2 regions of the Sporolactobacillus pectinivorans genome follow, and region 2 is predicted to be linked to the other one. Evidence: riboswitches for the same ligand, from Rfam matches in the RefSeq annotation. Region 2 holds a riboswitch; the other holds the start of a gene.

Region 1 (10,322 bases), 3.3 Mb from region 2:
ATAGCGGAGCCGAAGCTAATGAGGCAGCCATTAAGCTGGCGAAACAGGTGACTCATCGCCCGGGGATCATCACTTTCAAACGCAGTTTTCATGGCCGGACACTTGCGACCGCTACACTAACGGCCTCGAACGCAAAATACAGACGGAACTATGAAGGGCTGCTCCCAAGCGTCTACTACGCTGAATGTCCTTATGCAACCCGTACCGGACTGACGGATGAAGAGGAAGTGGCTCGTTGCCTGAACCAGCTGAATGAGATTTTCCATGATCTGATTGAGCCGGAGCAAGTGGCTTGCATGATTCTTGAACCTGTTCAGGGGGAGGGCGGCTATATCGTACCGCCCCAATCATTTTTACAGGCTTTGAGAAAAATTTGTGATGAACACGGCATCTTGCTGGCATTTGACGAAGTGCAGACCGGATTCGGACGGACCGGAAAGATTTTTGCTTATGAAAATTTTGGCGTCAAACCTGACATTATGTCACTTGCCAAGGCAATTGCCAATGGATTCCCTTTGAGCGCTATTGTGGCCAGACGCAATCTGATGGATCAATGGCCGGCCGGGACGCACGGAGGCACATTTGGCGGCAATCCGGTGGCCTGCGCTGCCGGTGTGGCAGTTTTTGAACTGCTGGAAGGCGGCCTGGCGGATCATGCTGCTGAAGTTGGAAGCTATTTTAAGAAGAAGCTTCAGGCATTAAAAGAAAAGCACGATGAAATTTTAGAGATCAGAGGGCTCGGCCTGATGATCGGTGCAGAATTTGTTGACCGTGACGGAAAACCGGACGCTGCGCTGGTCGCATCGATCCGGGAAAGGGCAGTGGAAAAGGGACTGATCCTGCTTTCCTGCGGTGTGGATCATAATGTCATCCGCTTTATTCCGCCGCTGATTATTACTGAGGAACAGATAGATGAGGCAATGAAGATCATTACTGAAAGCCTTGAGGAATCGCTGCAGACTGTGCACTAATAATCAGCGTGTTTTCCATGAGGGTGCGGGGCGATTAAAAAATCCTGTGCTCTTTTTATTTAATCTATATTTTTAAAGCGCTGTCATAGTGTGCTAAAATAAAGCAGGGACGTGGGACAATATTGATGAAGGTGGGACAAAAAATGTATCAGACGATTATGACAGATCTGGATGGAACGGTGCTTACGCTGGCCAATACGGTGACGAATGAATTGAATGATTACCTGAAAGCGCTGCGCAGTCGCGGTGTACACATCTTTGCGGTAACGGGCAGGTCGCTCGACAGGGCGCTTAAGGTCTTGCCGGATGACTTTCCGATCGAGGGTATTGTGACGGCAAACGGCATGTCGGTTTATGCCGGAACAAAACAAATTTTTCAGGGTGCATTGCCAAAACAACTCGTCCAGAAATTATTGTACCGTGCGGAATCCGAGAAAATCTATTATCAATTGGATAAGGACAACGGCAGCATTGCTTTAACACGTGACAAAACTTATTTTTTAGAGCAGATCAACAAGGATCGGCCGGAATCTGTGTCGGAAAATGAGTGGCTGTCGCGCAGACAGGCTGTTTCCGGGGAACTGATTTGGAAAGATGGGCTGAGTGAGAAGGAACTCTCGGAAATAAGCAAAATCTATTTTTTCAGTGAGAGTGTGGAAAGAATGAAGAAATGGAAAGCTGACCTGACAAAACTCAGCGAAGCGATACCTTTTGATTGCTACTCTTCTTCTCACAGTAATGTTGAGGTCAATCAAAAAAATATTTCTAAAGCCAGCGGCATTCGAATTTTACTGGACTACTTCCATTTGTCTCCTGAAAAAGCCATCGTTTTCGGCGACGGGGAAAATGATCTGCCGATGTTCCAAATTGCCGGTCATGCTGTTGCCATGAAAAATGCGCCCGATCATGTACAGAAACAGGCCGACGAAGTGACTGATTTTTCATACACTGGGAACGGGCTTTACCATTTTCTGAAAAAGACATTTGGTTGAGGCAGTTTGAGGGAGGGCATTTCGCCCACTGAAATGATGCACATTGCCGATACTATCATTGCGAGAAAAGGTTGCCATTCCAGACCACATTCTCCAGATCACATTCCGGATCAATTGATATGCCGGAACGAGAGATGTTCGGCATCCAAGTTTTCCTCTCAGTCGATCTATATGTTTTTTTGTACTCGTGATGCTAACATGCTGTCGCATGGACCTGGATGGACGGGGAAGGATAACGAGTCCACAGTAATTGTTTTGAGGGGCCGTCACCTATGTTTTCGGTAAAACAAATCAAACGGTCGTAACCATCAATGGAAGAACAGGATTTGAAAAAATGAAAGATATCACCAAAATTCTGGGAAATCATTACGCCATCTCTACAGAAGATGGAGAACTTTCATTGATAAGACACAGCGCGTTCAATTAGATATTTCTTACTCTAATTGGGATATGAACCTATGTTGGATAACCAACCTTATTTTAACCTAAATACGTGGTCTGTAATTATTGCGCGACAATTTGAACTGCACTTGAAATTTTGAAGTTCCAGCCGATATATATTTGGTATATGGCTCTCAACAATACGGCTTGCCGCTTTCCTGACGGTGGAACACTTTACCCGCTGTTTACAAATTTGTCACAAATCGAAAAACCTCTTCTTTTCCGCTCTGTTATCCCAAAAAATGTTTTATACTCCTCAACAGATCAACATCTTGTAATATATATACTCTTGATAACACTATATATTGTTCTATAATACTTTTATAAAGTTGATCGGGAGATGGTAGAGTTGATCAAGGAGCCTGTACAGAAAACTAAAACATTAGATGACAAAATACGTGATTTAATAAATATGGATGAATATGTGGCGAATGAAAATGCCAATAAGGATGAAAAAGTTTTTAATACACAGCGTGATTTGCTTGCCGGGGTTGCCGCCAGGGATTACGCATTGCGCCATATTCTTCCGAAAGAATTTGCTGACGCACATAATGCGGGTATTATTCATTTCCATGATCTGGACTATTCTCCGTTCTTCAGCATGTACAACTGTATGTTGATTGATTTCAAAGGAATGCTGGAAAAAGGTTTTTCAATCGGGAACGCCGATGTGGAGCAGCCGAGATCAATCAAAACCGCGACGGCTTTGGTTGCGCAGATTGTGGCCAACGTTTCATCCAATATCTATGGCGGGACTTCGTTCAACCGTGCGGATGAAGTGCTGGAGCCCTATGCGAAAATCAGCTTTAATAAGTATTTGAAAACGGCAAAAGCATGGATTTCCGATCCGGAAGGACAGAAAAAATACGCATACGCGATGACGGAAAAAGAAATCTATGATTCGATGCAGTCGCTGGAATATGAAATCAATACACTGTTCAGCTCCAATGGACAGACACCTTTCTTCACATTAAATTTCGGTCTCGGACGTTCATGGTTTGCGCGCGAGATCCAGAAATCAATCCTGAAGGTGCGGATTCTTGGCCTTGGCCGTGATCACAAAACAGCTGTTTTCCCAAAGCTCGTATTCACCGTCAAGCGCGGTTTGAATCTTAATGCCGGTGACCCGAACTATGACATCAAAAAGATGGCTTTGGAATGCTCGACCAAGCGGATGTATCCGGATATTCTGAATTACGACCGAATTGTAGAAGTCACCGGCGATTTCAAAGCGCCGATGGGCTGCCGTTCCTTCCTTCCTTCCTATCAGGAGAATGGTGAATACATTACAGACGGCCGGAACAATATGGGCGTTGTGACCCTGAACATTCCGAGAATTGCCCTCGAGTCCAATGGGGATAAGGCTGCGTTCTGGGACCTGTTTGAAGAACGGCTGGATCTTGTCTGCCGCGCGCTCGAATTCCGTATCCACACGCTGGATAAAGTCAGCGCGAATAATGCGCCGATTCTCTACCAATATGGAGCGACCGGCAAACGGCTGCACGGAACGGATAGCGTGAGTGATATTTTCAAAAATGGCCGGGCCACTGTTTCCATGGGGTATATCGGGCTGTACGAAGCAGCAACTGTTTTTTATGGGCCGGAATGGGAGCACAATCCGGAGGCCAAGTCGTTTACCTTGGATATTGTCAAACGATTTAAGGAAGTTTCGCAGCAGTGGCGCACGAAAACAGGGTATGCATTCAGTGTTTATGCGACACCTTCAGAAAGCCTGACAGACCGCTTTTGCCAGCTGGACAAACAGCATTTTGGCAATATCAAAGATATTACTGACAAAGATTATTATACGAATAGCTTTCACTATGACGTCCGGAAGAAAATTAATCCATTTGAAAAAATAGATTTTGAAAAAGATTATGAGCCTTATACTGCAGGAGGTTTTATTCATTATTGTGAATTCCCGTCATTGATCAATAATCCTGAAGGCCTTGAAGCTGTATGGAATTATACGTATGATCGGATCGGCTATTTTGGCACGAATACGCCCATCGACAAATGTTATGAATGCGGCTATGAGGGTGAATTTGAGTCGACAGCTGAGGGGTTCAAATGCCCAAGCTGCGGCAATCACAATCCGGAAACGACATCGTGTATCCGCCGGCTGTGCGGCTATCTCGGCTCGGTCATTCAGCGCAAGCCAATCAAGGGCCGCCTGAAAGAAATCAACAGCCGTGAAAAACAGCAGTGCTGATGACGAGACAGACGAGAGGGGGCAGGCGCGAAGGGCGGAATAGTATCCGCGATCGCGCCCGAGAGCAATGAATTACGCAGATTATAAACGTTTTGACTTTCTGAACGGAACGGGAATTCGCCATTCCCTCTTTGTGAGTGGTTGCCATTTTCACTGCAAAGGGTGCTGGAATGCGGTTGCCTGGAATCCGAAATTTGGAAAGCCGTATACCGAGGACGTTGAAAATAAAGTTATTGCTGATCTGAATCAGCCGGGTGTGCTTGTGCAGGGACTGTCATTGTTGGGCGGAGAACCTTTTGACCATCCGGACACGCTGACACGTCTAGTTAAGCGGGTTAAGTCGGAGTGCCAAGGCAAGGATATCTGGTGCTGGACAGGATTTCACTTTGAAGACTTGATTCATGATCCGGAGCGAAGAGAAATGCTGAACCAGATTGATGTGCTGGTTGACGGACCATTTGAGATTGGCAAACGGAATCTGAAGCTCAAATTCCGCGGCTCGTCCAATCAGCGCGTCCTGAACGTCCAGGAATCATTACAAAAGAATCACGCCGTTTTGAGGTTCCAATAAGATATCAAAAGCCTGGTCGGGAATTAAATTCCGGCCAGGCTTTTGTGTCATTTTTTATTTGCAATTTCGTCCATACCCTGATTTGCCAGTGCATCCGCCCGCTCATTGAGCGCGACACCATGGTGCCCCTTAACTTTATTAAAAGTGATTGATTTCTGACCGCCCGCCAGTGTACTGAGGCGCATCCACAGCTCCTTGTTCTTGACAGGCTGGCCGCTCGCAGTTTTCCAGCCTTTCTTGACCCAACCGGGCACCCAGCTGTTCATCCCATTGACAACATAAGCACTGTCAATATAAAAAGCGATGGGAATCTGATCTGTTTTCAATGTCTCAAGAGCCCGGATCGTTGCTGTCAGTTCCATAATGTTATTCGTTGTGTTTTTTGCGCTGCCGTGCAGTTCTTTGGTGCGTCCGCGAAACTGCAGCACGGCGCCCCAGCCGCCGACATTATGATCTTCCTGATTGCCGCGGCATCCGCCGTCGCAGTAAATGATGATGTTATCCAAACCGGATCACCCATTTTCGCTGAAAGTCGTGAATAACTATTATTATAAGCCGGGAGGTACATATTTGGGAACAAGGCGTTGAGTTTCACTGATGATCAGCAGCCGGGGGTTGGAAGAAGATTTCAAACAATGAACGCACAAACCAGTGAAAATGACAGACCAAGCAGCCTTAGAGAAAATGTGATTAAAAAAAGTTAGAATAAAAGTTAAGAAAAAATTAAGGAAAAAAGCAGTTAATAAACCATAGGGATGGATTGAGACGAGATCCGTGCCAGAAAGAGGAGCGTGTAAGATTTTGAGAATTGCTGTAGTTGGTGCCGGAGCGATCGGATGTTTTTTCGGTGGGCTTCTAGCAAGAAAAAATATGGATGTCACATTCGTAGGAAAAGGGCGGACACTGGAACGCCTCCAAAAGCATGACTTGATCGTCAAAAGCATCCGTGGAGATTTTTCACTGCCGGTAAAAGTTGTTGATGCGGAACACCTTCAGAAAGAAGATAATTATGATTTTATTCTGCTTTCCGTGAAATCCACTGCTCTGGACAATGTGATCCCTGAACTGCAGATGCTGTCAGGGCCGAGAACAGAAATTGTCTGCCTGCTCAACGGCATCGGCAATGAGGAAAAACTGGCCGCAGTTTTCGGCGATGATCATGTTGTCGGAGGCTCTGCGTTCATATCGATTATCCGGGAAGAGCCGGGAATCGTGAATCATGTAGGTGAAGGGACGCTTGCGATTGGTGAATGGAAAAAAGGAAGGGACAGTAAATCGCTGGACAACCTCGCTGAAGTATTCCGAGATTCCGGAATAAAAACGGAAATATCAACCAATATTCGTCAGGTGAAATGGGAAAAACTGCTCTGGAATATTATTTATAATCCGCTCACCGCACTGACACGGACACGGGTCGGAGAAGTGCTGGACGATGCCGACCTGGCTTTTCTTCTTTCGCAGGTGAAAGCTGAATTCCTGAGCACAGCCGATGCGGCGGGGGTTAAAATCGGTTCTGAGTCTGTGGACAATGTGCTGCTTCCGAATCCGGAGGTCCAGAACCACAAGACGTCTATGCTTCAGGACTTGGAAAACGGAAGAAAGATGGAATTGGAAGCTATTCTTGGATTTGTCATTAAAACAGCTGGTGAATACAGGATTCCGGTAAAAACGATTGAGACAATCTATCATTTGCTCAGATTTGTGGAAAGAAAACAAGAGAAAAAACGGAGATTCACAGAATAATATTTTGTAAGAGCCTGTTCAAAAAGGTGACGAAGGAGACGGTTGCAGGCTAAAAACGCAACATCGTGTTGCAACCTGCACTAGGTCCATCCATGACCATCGGAAGGTCGAGGCGGCGAAGTTTCGAGGACCGGAGCGTAGATTGGCGTTACGTGAACGAGCACAGGACGTGCTGACTTCTGCGTTGTATGCAGGACGCGCACGCCTTTAGCAGAAGATCCTTTTAACTGAGACGGGCGTTGAGATTCGCTGCTGATCATTCGGTGGCTTTTTGAACGCCCTCTATAAACCATATTTGTTGAAATGCAATTTTTTTAAATAAGCAACTGACTATGGTTGCGTGCAGAGAAGGAGAGACTTCCAGGTGAATTCGAAATTGAAAAGTGCCGTCTTGATGTTTCTGATTCTACTCTGCAGCTCATTACTTTTGACCCATTTGTTAGTGAAAGAATATGATGCGGTAGCGAAAGCGGAAAATACACGGACAGGGAATTTGAAGCGGGTGGCTGTTTCATCCGAAAGGCCTAAGCAAAAGCAAAAACAGCAGATACCAAGAAAAAAACCGTTAGTGAAAAAGCAGGCGAAGTCTTTACCTGATGAAGCACATCTCTCGGAACCTTTTGTCAGTCAGGAGCCAGAACTGCCTAATGGCTGCGAGATTGCAAGCCTGACGATGCTGCTTCGTTCGGCGGGAATCCCCGCAAATAAGATGATCCTGGCCAACCAGATACCTAAGGTACCGTTTTCTTCGGGAGGTTATATGGGGAATCCCAATGACGGGTTTGTCGGCAATATGTACCATGGACCAAGTGATGATCCTGGTCTGGCGGTTTACCATGGGCCGGTGGCCGGACTTGCCAGTAAATATCTGGGCAACCGCGTTGAAGATCTGACTGGATGCCCCTGGTCAAAAGTTGAGGAGCAGATTGCTCAGGGCAGACCTGTCTGGGTCATCACGAGCATTAATTTCATGCCGGTTCCCGCTTCTCAATGGGTAAACTGGCATACAAGGGAGGGGAACATCCGCATCTCATACATGGAACATTCGGTTTTAGTCACAGGATACGGAGAAAAATTTGTCACCATTAATAACCCCCTTTCCAGTGAGGGGGGCAGCCAGGTGGACAAATCTGACTTCATTGCTGCGTGGGAACAGTTCGGCAGTCAGGCGATAACCTATGGACCTGCGAAATAAAATTCTCTATGTTTCGAAATTATTTGGCAATGGTATTTTTTGCATAGGTGCTTTCTCAGCATAGAGGAACTTTGAAAAAACAGCCGGCGTACATAAGTCGCGGTCATGAATCACTGAAATGTCTTGTAAAATTTTTCCGTGTGCGCTATATTTAACATTATAGAATACGTAAATCTCTGATATCTAAAGGGCAAAGCTGTTGAAAAGCAGCGACGCAAAGTCTCAGGTCTAAAAGCATTAGTGCTAATGATGGCTGGACCACCGTACTTGACTGTTTATTGTTGAACATCAGGCGTAAATGAACGGAGATTTTTATGGTTATTTATGGATCTATTCAAGATTCGCCACTATTATGTTACTTATGGCATGGACATAAGGACATATTATAATAATCATAAATTTTCATTAATCTCTTTGATTTTCTCCTCTAGCGTAATGCATGTTCAATACCTCAGGTGTATCAATCGGAACGGCTATTCTTTGCTTACCCCTTTATTTGTCAAGAGATGAATATTTTCTCGGAAAGCTCTGAACTGAGTACAGTTCTTCAGTTTACCTTCGTTTAGAAAATTTTTTCATCATTTTGATTTTATTGCGTGGGGGTGCGGTGCTTTGAATCCAAATCACGGTCTGGCGGCCATAGGAACCTTTGCAGCAGCTGCAGCGATAGCGGCGGTGGCATCTGCAGTGCCTTCCAACGCTTTAGCGGCATCTTTTCAGCCTTACACTGGGCAGGCGACGACAACTTTGAATGTCCGGAGTACACCTGGCACCGATCGGCCCAGAATCGGCTATTTTAAGCAGGGTGCTACTTTTCAAGTCACTGGAATAGAGGGGAAGAGTGACAAGGGTAACTGGCTGAAAATCGAATATAATAATAAAACGGCTTATGTAGATGGTTATTATGTAACTATGGTAGTCGCAAAAACGAAAGCTGCGCCTGCGCAGTCCGTGCAGAAGGTTTCAGCGTACACAGGGGTGACGACAGACAATCTGAATGTACGCTTCTTGCCCAATGTGAAGGGGACTGTTCTAACTACTCTGAAGAAGGGGTCGACAGTGACCGTAACCGGAAAAACTTCTGACGGCTGGCTGCAGATCAGTTATAAGAGCGGTTCAGCGTACGTTTCTTCAGCGTACGTTAATACCAGTGGATCAGACATTCAACAGGAAAAGGTAGCGCCTCCCAAAACCTTATATACTGCTAAAACGACAGACAATTTAAATGTGCGGTCCGGAGCATCGACATCAAACAAGATTCTGGCCACCCTGAAGAAGGGAAGCAGTGTAGACGTTGTCGGGACAAGTGGCAGCTGGCTGGAAATTAATTATCAGAACAGCATCGCTTATGTATCCGGGGCATATGTGGCAAAGTCGGGAAGCAGTACGTCGTCCACCGGCACATCTGTTACCGTCTTGTATACAGGAAACACAACGGATGATTTAAATGTGCGGTCCGGGGCATCAACAACGAGTAAAATCCTGACCACCCTGAAGAAGGGAAGCAGTGTAGACGTTGTCGGGACAAGCGGCAGCTGGTTAAAGATTAAGTACAATAACGGTACGGCATATGTTTCTGGAGATTATGTACAAAAATCTGGGATCACTAGTTCAAGCTCAGGGACGTCTCCGGTGACTAGCACAGATTCTATAACGATTGTCTCAGTAAATGTCAATTTCAGAACAGGCCCGGGAACGAACTACAAAAGCATGGGAGTGATCAATAGCCAGAGTAAAATCACCAAACTCGCGGATGCCCCGGATGGTTGGGTCAAGATCAGCTATAACGGACAGGACGGTTATGTGTACGGAAGTTATGTTAAGCAGGAAAAAATTACGACAACTCAGACAGGGAATGCTGTCTATCAAACAACACAATATCCGATTTCTTTTGGACAGGCACTTGCTCTTGAACAGAAAGTAAACTCATCGTCGGACTTAGCTTATTATATGAATCCGAACAATTTCCAGCAAGGCACGCCCGATTATTTTCAGTTTTTGAAGCTATCTTCGCTTTCAGGTGTTACAGCTTCACAAGTGAATGCAATGTTAAAAGGAGACGGAATACTGCAAAATCATGGAACGGATTTTGTCAACGCCGCCAAGACTTATGGTGTGAATGAAATTTATCTGGTTTCCCACGCGCTTCTTGAAACGGGCAATGGGTCATCTACACTTGCAAACGGTGTCTCATATA
Region 2 (10,322 bases):
CCCCCTTTCTTGTTGATTCTCGGTCCAATAGTTGGCCCTGTTCTGGTCTCCGTTGACAAATGTTCCGGAAAAAATTCCGGAGATCAGCAGGCTGACAACTGCAATGATTCCTGCGGCTCCGGAAAAAAACAGATGAAAAGGCGTTACTGCACCGATGATCAGCAATAGCACACCTAAACCGATTCCGTAGAGAAAAAATTTCATGCGCATCATCTCCAATACCACAATCATATCAGGAAATTAAAGGATAAAAAAGGAAAAGCTTGCATGTTTAAGCAATATTCAGACTTATATTACTTTTCTTTCATCATTGCCGCATTATGAATATATGTATTCCGTTTACAGGAGGATAGCAACGTGCCAGCAAAATGATTTTGGCCATACCGGTCTTAATGGGTTCCACGGGAAATGAAAAAGGAATTTTTCACGCTGTCACTTTATGGCCCACCCTACCCGCAATTTCTTCATACAGGGCATCAACCCCATCAGCCACCTGGCAGGATGTGCGGAACACCTTAGCCTGCGGATTCAGTGTTTGTACATCTCTTTCCACCTGCTGATCATCGAAATCGAAGAACTGCATCATATCAAATTTATTCAGAACCACCAGGTCCGCTTTGGAAAACAGCAGCGGATACTTGACAACTTTATCGTCACCTTCCGGAATACTGACCAAGCCGATTTTCAGGTCTTCTCCGACTTCAAATTCTGCCGGGCAGACAAGATTGCCGACATTTTCAATGAAAAGCACATCCGTGTCATCCAGATCAAAATAGCCCAGCATCTTCTTCATCGACATAGCCTCGATATGGCACGCACCGCTGGTATTCAGCTGTACAACCGGTACGCCAAGCTGATCCAGTTTTTCCGCATCGACCTGCCCCGCAATGTCGCCTTCGATCACCGCGACTTTGTAACGTGGCTGCAGCTTCTCAATCAGTTTAATAATCAGGCTCGTCTTCCCGGCACCAGGAGCGGCCATGATGTTAATGGCGAACACTTTTTTCTTATTCAGAATCTCTTTAACGTCATTGCTGCAGTCTTCGTTCCAATCCAAGAGCTGTTTGACCACTTTAATCGTGTTCATTACCTTTGCCTCCAAAAAATCTAATGAGGAAATCAACTGTCTATTATTATATAATATTAGAAGCAAGCCGGGTAAAGAATTTTGACATCCGGTTTTCGGAGAGGAACAGATCATGAAAATTGCAGTACTGGATGGTCAGGGCGCCGGACTCGGCCAATCATTGATAAAAAAAATCCGTCAGGAACTACCGCAAAACCTAACGATCATTGCATTGGGCGCCAATACCTTCGCCACGTCGAAAATGGTGCGCGCAGGGGCGGATATAGGTATAAGCGGTGAAAAAGGCTTTTGCTCTTTCTGCCGCCGTGAATCCATTGACTGCATCATTGCACCGATCGGAATGATGCAACCAGGATCGATCCATGGTGAAATTACAAAATCGATGGTTCATGCTTTTTCAGATCTGTCCTGCTGTAAATACCTGATACCCCTCCGTCACCCAAAGATCTGCATCCCGGGCACAGCGAATATTCCAATTAAAGACTGCATGGAAGACATCATCATAGCGATCCGTCATCAGATGAAGCAGTCACTCCTTGAGAAAGTCATTCAGTCCAGCCATATTGATTTTACCTGAATTACCCAAGACATTGAATATAAACAAGGTAATCGGAGAAACAATTTGTGTAATTATTGCACTCCAGTTGGAAAGACAGAAATATATATCGACAACCTCCACACGTTCTCTGGAAAAATCTAAATGCGCGAGTGTATGCGATGAACGGTTCTAATAAAATATAATGAGGATACCTTTGGCTCATATTCCTTCTCTATTTCACCCCACCAAAGTGCAGGGATTTTTTTTGCAGGAATCTTGCACATGTCGAAATAACTTATCGCAGTCATCCAATATCTAATTTCCTCCCTAATAAGACATTAGAGAGCAGATCCCGGTTCAGATCCCCATAGCACCGAACTACAAGAGATTGGGCTGAAACTTACGGTTTGATCACCAAACCGAGCAGACGGGCAAATCCGATTGCCTGCTGCGGTGAAACAATGCAGCCGGCAAGATGCTTCAGATCAACGTTAATCCGGTCGTAGGTGCAGCTGCTGATATCAATCCCTTTAAGTGGACATTCACCAAAGTAAACATCGTCAAGATCGCATGCATTAAATACAGGGGTTTTGAATTTGCAGTCAGCAAAATTAGCGCCTTTCAGTGAGGTGTGATCGAAAGTCACTGTTTTAAACGCTGTATCAACAAAATTACATAAGCCCGCCTGGCAGTTTTCAAAGCTGACATTGCCAAGGCCGGCTTGGGAAAAATCAACTCCAAGCAGTTTACATTCCTTGAAACTTACTCTGTACACTAGCCCATTCTGGAGGCTGGCGTTGGAAAGATTGCAGTTTTCAAAAATCACATCGGTCATGTCAATCTTATACAATTGAGCATTTATCAGGGAAACATTTTTAAAGATTACTTTAGAGAGGACCAAATGATCCACGTGTTCGTCATCCAAGCATGTTCCAGCAACCATACCGTTTCCAAGCGATGGTTCTTCCTGCCCATTGATCTCCTGAAACTCTATCAGTGGCAAATTCGCCGGAAGATCAGGCTTTTTAATTTTCTTTATTTGTTTCATATGAATCGGATCTCCTTCTGAGTGTATATACTTCTCAGTCCAATCATATCGAATGTGTGTTCCCTATTCAATGCTAAATGAATCAAAGGTATAATCAAATAAAATATTATCAGCATTTTGCATGTTTTGCGTACTATTTAATAAATCTCGCAATTTTTTTGCGTGATCCGTGCAAAAAGTTTTCGGTGAAAGAGTAGTAAGAAAAAGTTATGATGAGGATGTCATAAGGCTTTATGCAACAACGGGCTGGAGGAAACTTCGCAACCTATGTCATTCAGCACATACGAAGTTATCAATAAGTAAAACAGCTAAGAGAATCGGCAACAATTTAACTATTATGGTGTTAGTAATGCCTAAATTCCGAAAATCTTTCAACGGAAGCAGTTGTGCAAGGGAATCGTTTTTATTTAGTCAGCAAGTCTTATTTAGGGCTGTACGCAGTTCCCACTGTTATTCGAATTTTATCTACACTCAGCAAAAACCACCACTGCCGTTTGTCTTTTTCAGTTCAGGCAGTAAAATGGAAGGTGAAAGCGATTAAATGACTTTTATTCAACCTTGGAACCATCATGCGAACAGCGATCGAATCAGAGGTGAGTGTCATGACATTGCTGCATCATGGGATCACATTTTTAAACTTCGACAGAACTTATGAACATCAAGAGAGACTGACCGCAGCGTTCCCCCATCAGTGGATTGATTTTACCGAGCTGCGGGGAACCAGCCTGTATTGCTCTCCGGAAGCTTTTCAGTCCATTTCTGAAAAACTCTCTGCTTTGCCTGATAAGGGGCTCACCTTTATCGGCAGCGGAAATTATCATTATGTCGCACTGGCATTAATGCGCGAAATCCATAAGCCGTTCACACTGGTTTTATTCGACCACCACACAGATTTGAACGAGGGTCAGATCGGATCGCTTTTATCATGTGGCTCGTGGGTGCATCACGCGATTACCGGCGTTCCAAATTTGGAAAAAGTAATCATAATCGGTCCGAATCCGCTTGCTGACCGATCAGTGCCCGAATCAGTCCGGCGGCAAACAGTCATTCTACCAGATGACCGGCCGCCGTCAGAGCAACAGCTGCTGTCACTCATTCCGACGGATACGATCCAAATCAGCATTGATAAAGATGTCTTTGCATCCAGATATGCCAAAACGAACTGGAGCCATGGGAAATTGACTTTTGATGTCTTCCAACAGCTGGTTCAGGCTCTTTCTGTCAGCAAAGGTGTCGAAAGTACAGATGTGTGCGGCGAATGGCCGATCAGGCCTCATGAGCATTTCAATCCGAAGACGCGGCAATGGCTGAGTCTGAACGAACAGACCAATATGAAGATTGCCCGCTTTATTCTTCAGAGGAAAAATCGTCAGCCAAACCTTACGATCGGAGCTTAAAGCAAGGAATAGATTTCACAACTTTGAAAACCGGGGGATGGCAAATGCAAAAGATCAAGATCATTTTTCTTTTATTATTTAGTCTGCTGCTCATGGGCTGCCAAAGTAATAGCGGGCAACCGGATAAGTTGGACACCACGCATTTGGAAAAGGATCAGGCCATTGGATTGGATGGCTTGACAAAAAGTCAGCGCAACAGTATTCCAATAAGCTATACAGCTCGTTCAACCGAGATTGCTCTTAAGGCCCTGCCGTTTAAAATGTCCGTTCCACAAAAGCTGCCGTTTGTTTCCAAAGGATTTACCAATATTTCGATAGAAGACTATAAACATAATGGTAAAGAGATTGATGTGAAATTTATAGCCTTCTCGAAAAATCCGGAAATTTTTTTAATGCTTGACGCGAATAACCATAACGCTGAGTATGTGGGGCCAAACCAGACTGTAAAACTTAAAAATGGGGTCAAGGGAAAGTATGGAGTCCGTGCTATTATATTCAGAAAAACAGGAATAAATTATGGTATCACTTTGCAAGATCCGGCTCTCACGCCTTCAAAGCTGAAAAGAGCACTCATTGATTTGGCAAATCAAATGATCATCGACTGATTAATATAATTGTGGCAGTGCCGGCTGGCTGGTGATAAAATTTTTTAGTTTAACAATAAAAATGTGTCAGTTTGTTAATGCGCAGTTTATACAGACTGCGCATCAGATACGTATATCACATTTGTCCGTTTGGGCGAAATTTGTCTGAATAAAGCTTGGTTTTGTCTTATTCAATGCTGATTGTCCGATTCGATCAAGTTTTTGTCCCATTCCACCGCGGTATCGTCTCAATCATGACCGCAGTTGTCCCATTCAAACTTCTTGTTTTCCGCATCGGCGACTCCTCGCAATTTTCGTCCACTTCTCAATATGGGCACCTGACTGGATCCCCGCGGTCAAAAGCAGCCAAAATAGAAAAAGCTTTTATTTTTGTCATAATAACAGAACCGCCGTCCAATTTGCGGGACAGCGGTTTTGTTATTTCTGTTCTATTAAAACGCAGCCTTCAGGCAAGAACCTTCAGGCTTTCGCGGTTGAATGCAGGAATATCGCCAGGCGTACGGCTTGTTACAAGATTATGGCAGACAACAACTTCCTCGTCCTTATACTTGCCGCCGGCATTCTTCAGATCAACAGCAATCGACTTGTAGCCGGTAATGTTGCGATCCTTGACTGCTCCAGCCGTGATCAGCAGCTGAGGGCCATGGCAGATCGCGAAAACACCCTTGTCTTCATCCATGAATGCTTTTGTGAAGGCAACGAAACGATCATCGTCCCTTAGATTATCCGGAGAATAGCCGCCTGCGATCAGCAATGCATCGAAATCTTCAGGTTTGACTTCATCAATGGACGCATCTGCCGTCACCTTGGCACCATGTTTGCCGGAAACCGTTGCGCCCTTTTCTTTGCCGATCACAACAACCGTGTGTCCGGCCTCCTTGTACGCTTTTGCCGGTCCGGTGAATTCAACATCCTCAAAATCATCGGCCAGTACTGCAGCAATCTTTTTTGCCATTTTTTAAAATCCTCCTCAAACGTCATTTGATACTAACTTTCCCGTCCGCAAACAATCCATACTTTGAGCAAAAACGGATGGTTAACAGCAATAATGTATTTTTATCGATCACTTTAATTTTAAAAAGAGTGATAAAAATGGTCAAACATCTTGCTCATTGGATGAAATAAATTTTCCTCCCCGACTTGTCGATACTTTCTCCATGCATGGGGTACTCTGGTTTCGGGATCATCTGCCGCTTGCTAAGTTTAGGGTACATACCTGTCCGTAAAAGTGTATCTGTGCCTTTGATTTTACCTAATCTTGACATTGACGTAACGTCATCCTCTATAATCACCTTTATCAAAACAAGATTTAGCAAAAGGATGGTTAGAAACGATGAATAAAAAGATAATGAAGACCATGAAAATAGACCTGGAAGCCGGAAAAACAAATCCTGCGAAGGTCGGGAAAGATTTGGCGCCCTCAGGCATTAATCTTCTGGGATTCTGCAATGCGTACAACGAAAGGACGAAAAAACAAACGGGACAAATTATCCCGGCAGAAATTACAGTATATGAAGACCGCAGTTTCGATTTCATATTGAAAACGCCGCCGACATCTTTTTTGTTGAAAAAGTATGCCGGAGTTGGCAAAGGCGCTGCAAGACCTGGAAAGGAAACAGTTGGTACCATTACTCAAAAACAATTGCGGTTAATTGCCGAAATTAAGCTGCCTGATTTAAATACGACCAGAATAGAAAGTGCCATGAGTATGATTGAGGGTACAGCCAAAAATATGGGAATCATTATTGAAGAGGAAAGCCTTGAAACCAAACAGACGAATCTATAGATCGTGAGTGTATTTTTCACATAAAAAAACTTGACGTTGACGCAACGTCATAGTATAAGATAGGTTTTGTCAGGGGGACGTCAGATGAATTACACAGTGAAGCAGCTCAGCGAACTGGCCGGAGTGAGTCCGCGAACACTGCGTTTCTACGATAAAATGAATCTATTGAGACCCGATAGAATCAATAGTTCCGGATACCGCATTTATGGCACAAAACAGGTAGATCTGCTGCAGCAGATCCTTTTCTTTAGAGAACTTGGGTTCAGCCTCAAAGATATCCGCCAAATCATATATGCGGATACTTTTGATATCGTGCACGCCCTGACCGGCCAGTACAATAAATTGTTAGCAGAAAAAGAGCGCTTGAATCGGCTGATCGCGACAGTTGAAAAAACGCTGGCCTCTAAAAAAGGAGAGATCGCGATGAGTGATCATGAAAAGTTTGAAGGATTTAAGAAAGATATGATCGATGCAAACGAAAAAAAATATGGCAAAGAAATCCGGGAAAAATATGGTAAAGAAAACGTCGAACAATCCTATAAAAAGTTTGACAGTCTGAGCCAGGAAGACTATGAACAGTCGGTCAAAATTCAGGAAGAAATGTTTTCCGAATTGAAAAAAGCGCTTCTTGACGGATCGGATCCTCAAAGCGCAGCGGCACAGAAAGCAGCCGATCTCCACAGGCAATGGCTCAGCTATTTCTGGGCTTCATACTCAAAAGAAGCGCACGCCGGCCTTGCCGAAATGTACGTCAGTGATCCGCGCTTTACAGCTTATTATGACATTGGCGCCGGAAAAAATGCGGCTAAGCTCTTGCGGGACGCGATCGCTATTTATACCGGACTTTCAAAAAGTTAACGGTTGCTATGCAAGCGAGGCACAGTCGACAATCAGACTGCACCTCGCTTGACTATTTATATAAATTAGGGGGGAGACATTTTTAAAATTCTTTTAATTTCCAGTTAGTTCGCAAAATCCTGAGTAAAGAAAACCCAGCCATTTGCAGCTTTCTGTCCATAGACAACGCCGACGCCGGTATACTTGTAACTTGGCTTCAGAATATTGGCCCTGTGTTCCGGGGAATGCATCCATGCGTCTACGGTTGCTGAAGCGCTCCAGATCTGGTTCCACCCAAAGTAACTCACATTACCCTCTGCATAAGCCACATTCTGCCCGCCAACTGTGTTAAATGAGAAGCCCAGCATTCCGTGGGACATCCTACCATTATCATACTGCTGAAGGCTCCACTGGCGTGAAAAATTTATCAGATCGGATCTGACCTGCAGCAGATGCAGCCCTCTGCTCGTCCTTTGTTTATTGATTAAGCTTACAATCTGCTGTTCCACAGAAGCATTGAAATGAGCGCTGGAATTAGGCCGGGCCTCCGGAGCTGCTTTAAGCACTACCCGCTTGGACACAGGTTTTTTCACTGCCTTATGTACAACTGCTTTTTTCTTAGGTGCTTTCGAAGCAACTTTTTTTACTACTTTCTTATAAGAAATTTTCTTAGACGCCACTCGCTTTTTCGCTGATGTCTTTGCCGTCCTTCTTACATAATGTCTGTTAACGGTTTTACCTTCAACATCTCTGGTGACAGGGTTCCGGGGAACCGCTGTTTTAATGAGTGTTGATGGTGAACCGAAGTTGGCCTGCGCCTGAGAACCATTGAGGAATAAAACAGAAGCGAAGCTGACACTAAGCACAATAAAGGCCGAAAACAGCAACTTAAAAAAATGCATAATAAAAAATCCCCCTCATTTACGTTTTTCACTCAAAGTGAATGAAAAAATACGGCGGCCCAGCCATCATAGCGAAATTCGCCTTAGACCCGTGACTTTGCGTCACTGTTTTTCAACAGTTTTGCCCTTTAGAAAAAAGAGATTTTCCTAAAGTTTTATGATATTGTTCTTTAGAATTATAGTTCCACTGTAATCCAGTATTTTGAAAAAATCAAGAATACTGCTATTTTATTCCAATGCAGATGTCTGTCAAAAACACCTTCACTATTTATATCGGTTCATTCAACTATATGTTGAGTAAAAAATTTTTCTCTTCCGGCTGAACAAATCCGTTCTGGGCCGGCCACACTCAGATTTCAACAAGTAAAGATTGCTCAGCCGGCGATGGTTATCCGGACGGACATTTCTGTGACACACAAACAAAAAACTGCTCCATTGAAAACATCTCAAAAGCCAGCAAACCCGATCCCATATACGGCAATACGGGGCCACAGAATCCATGAGAAAACAGAGGGCTTTCAAAAAAACGTGCAAATAGGGACCTTTTTTTAATGGCTACATGTGCAGATGGTTAAAAATTTTATCACGGTAATTCCGGAATGCGCGTGTTTTTTGAATCGAACGCTTTTCTGCCAGCTGGTTGAAGCGCAATCTTTTGATTCTCAGCTGAGCGTTCAGGCGGCCGAGTTCATGGTCATCATCGCAGCAGCGGATCAAGTCATTCAGTGTCACAATGTCTTTGCGGATTTGGATCTCTTCAGGCAAATAGCCGGCATTCTTCAATACTTTGTAGCTCACGCGCAAATCTTTGGGCACAGCCGTCAAATCTTCAAATTGCTGTGGTTTCCCGCTGCCGGGCAGATTGTCAAAAAGACCATCTTTCAGACCTTCTTGTATTTTTTCCTCTGCCATAATATCAATAATGCTCAACTGACAACACCTCCTTATAAGGAAGTCTCCTGCTCGCCATTATGTTTTTCTTCTTCTGAATATAATTGCTGCAGTGGTTCCCGGGCCGGGCCGTCAATCACTTCTCCATTTGCCCGGAAACGTGATCCGTGGCATGGGCAATCCCACGTCCGCTCGCCTTGATTCCAGTTTACCTCGCAGCCCATATGCGGGCAAGTTGTATCCACCATGATGATTTTTCCGTTTTTATTCTTATAGGCGCCTGCCCTTTTGCCATTCAGAGAAATAATTGCACCCTGATCGTTTCCAAGATCGGCGACTGACTTTTGCCCTTTCCCCAGCTTACCTTTGATCAGGTTCCCGGCAATTTCGCTATTCTCGATAAAAAAGTTTTTGATCATCGGATCGGCTTCAAATCGTGATGGACTGAAAAGATCGGCATAGGGATTTTCACGTTCAAGAATTTGATCAGTTAGCAGCGCGGCCGCGATTGTTCCAGTGGTCATTCCCCATTTCCGATAACCCGCCGCAATATAGAGATGCGGCTGGTTCATCGCTATCGTCCCGATATAGGGTACTTTATCCAATGTTGTATAATCCTGGGCCGACCACTGGCTGATTCGGTGATTTTCACCAAGAACCGCATTGGCAAAACCGATGAGTCTTTGAAAATGACTAGCCGTATCCTCACCCCGGCCGGTTTTATGGTTTTCTCCGCCAATGAGAGCCATCATTTTACCGGATAAGGACAGTCCTCTTACCGAACGTTTGGGATCGCCCGCACTAATGTACATACCCTCGGGAACTACGCTGTCCGTCTCACACGCCATTAAATAGGAACGTTCCGGCACCATTCTGGCAAAATAGAACCGGTTGTCATAAAAAGGAAAATGGGAGCAGATCAGTACATCACGGCAGTGAATTCGATATCCCTGCTTTGTAAGAACAACCGGTGGCTCACCCTTTTCTATAGCAACTGCCATTGTCTCTTCATAGATCGGAACATCCAGCTTTACAAGTTCAGCTACAAGATAGTGAAGATACATCAGTGGATGGAATTGGGCCTGATCCGGCAGCAGCAGCGCATTTTTTACCGGCAGCGGCAAATCCAGCGTATAGATGAGGCGGCCCGGGATTCCAAGCCTGTCATAAGTTTCCTTTTCTTGTTCGACTGACTTTGCTTCCTGATCCGTTGCCGCATAAACAATTGCCG

Evidence for each region. A riboswitch is a leader RNA that binds a small molecule or an ion and turns the genes downstream of it on or off. The one in region 2 is predicted to bind cyclic di-GMP.
Region 1: it holds a riboswitch for cyclic di-GMP, as region 2 does, so the genes downstream of both, COP04_RS00335 (SH3 domain-containing protein) here and COP04_RS16770 (CAP domain-containing protein) in region 2, are expected to answer to the same signal.

What each region holds. Positions count from the first base shown of each region.
Region 1 is NZ_NXGA01000001.1:66,315-76,636, reverse strand. Features, by position in the region: gene COP04_RS00370 (aspartate aminotransferase family protein) at 1-971, shown strand, start outside; gene COP04_RS00365 (Cof-type HAD-IIB family hydrolase) at 1,115-1,963, shown strand; partial or broken gene nrdD (anaerobic ribonucleoside-triphosphate reductase) at 2,772-4,616, shown strand; gene nrdG (anaerobic ribonucleoside-triphosphate reductase activating protein) at 4,684-5,187, shown strand; gene rnhA (ribonuclease HI) at 5,235-5,693, opposite strand; gene COP04_RS00345 (ketopantoate reductase family protein) at 5,989-6,930, shown strand; gene COP04_RS00340 (C39 family peptidase) at 7,295-8,125, shown strand; cyclic di-GMP riboswitch class I at 8,305-8,391, shown strand; gene COP04_RS00335 (SH3 domain-containing protein) at 8,738-10,322, shown strand, end outside.
Region 2 is NZ_NXGA01000001.1:3,413,756-3,424,077, forward strand. Features, by position in the region: gene COP04_RS16725 (DUF5316 domain-containing protein) at 1-204, opposite strand, end outside; gene hypB (hydrogenase nickel incorporation protein HypB) at 425-1,087, opposite strand; gene COP04_RS16735 (DUF3842 family protein) at 1,200-1,664, shown strand; gene COP04_RS16740 (pentapeptide repeat-containing protein) at 2,026-2,673, opposite strand; gene COP04_RS16745 (arginase family protein) at 3,276-4,070, shown strand; gene COP04_RS16750 (hypothetical protein) at 3,977-4,675, shown strand; gene COP04_RS16755 (type 1 glutamine amidotransferase domain-containing protein) at 5,121-5,630, opposite strand; gene rplK (50S ribosomal protein L11) at 6,009-6,461, shown strand; gene COP04_RS16765 (MerR family transcriptional regulator) at 6,546-7,319, shown strand; gene COP04_RS16770 (CAP domain-containing protein) at 7,424-8,200, opposite strand; cyclic di-GMP riboswitch class I at 8,251-8,336, opposite strand; gene COP04_RS16775 (DnaJ family domain-containing protein) at 8,756-9,112, opposite strand; gene COP04_RS16780 (FAD-dependent oxidoreductase) at 9,145-10,322, opposite strand, start outside.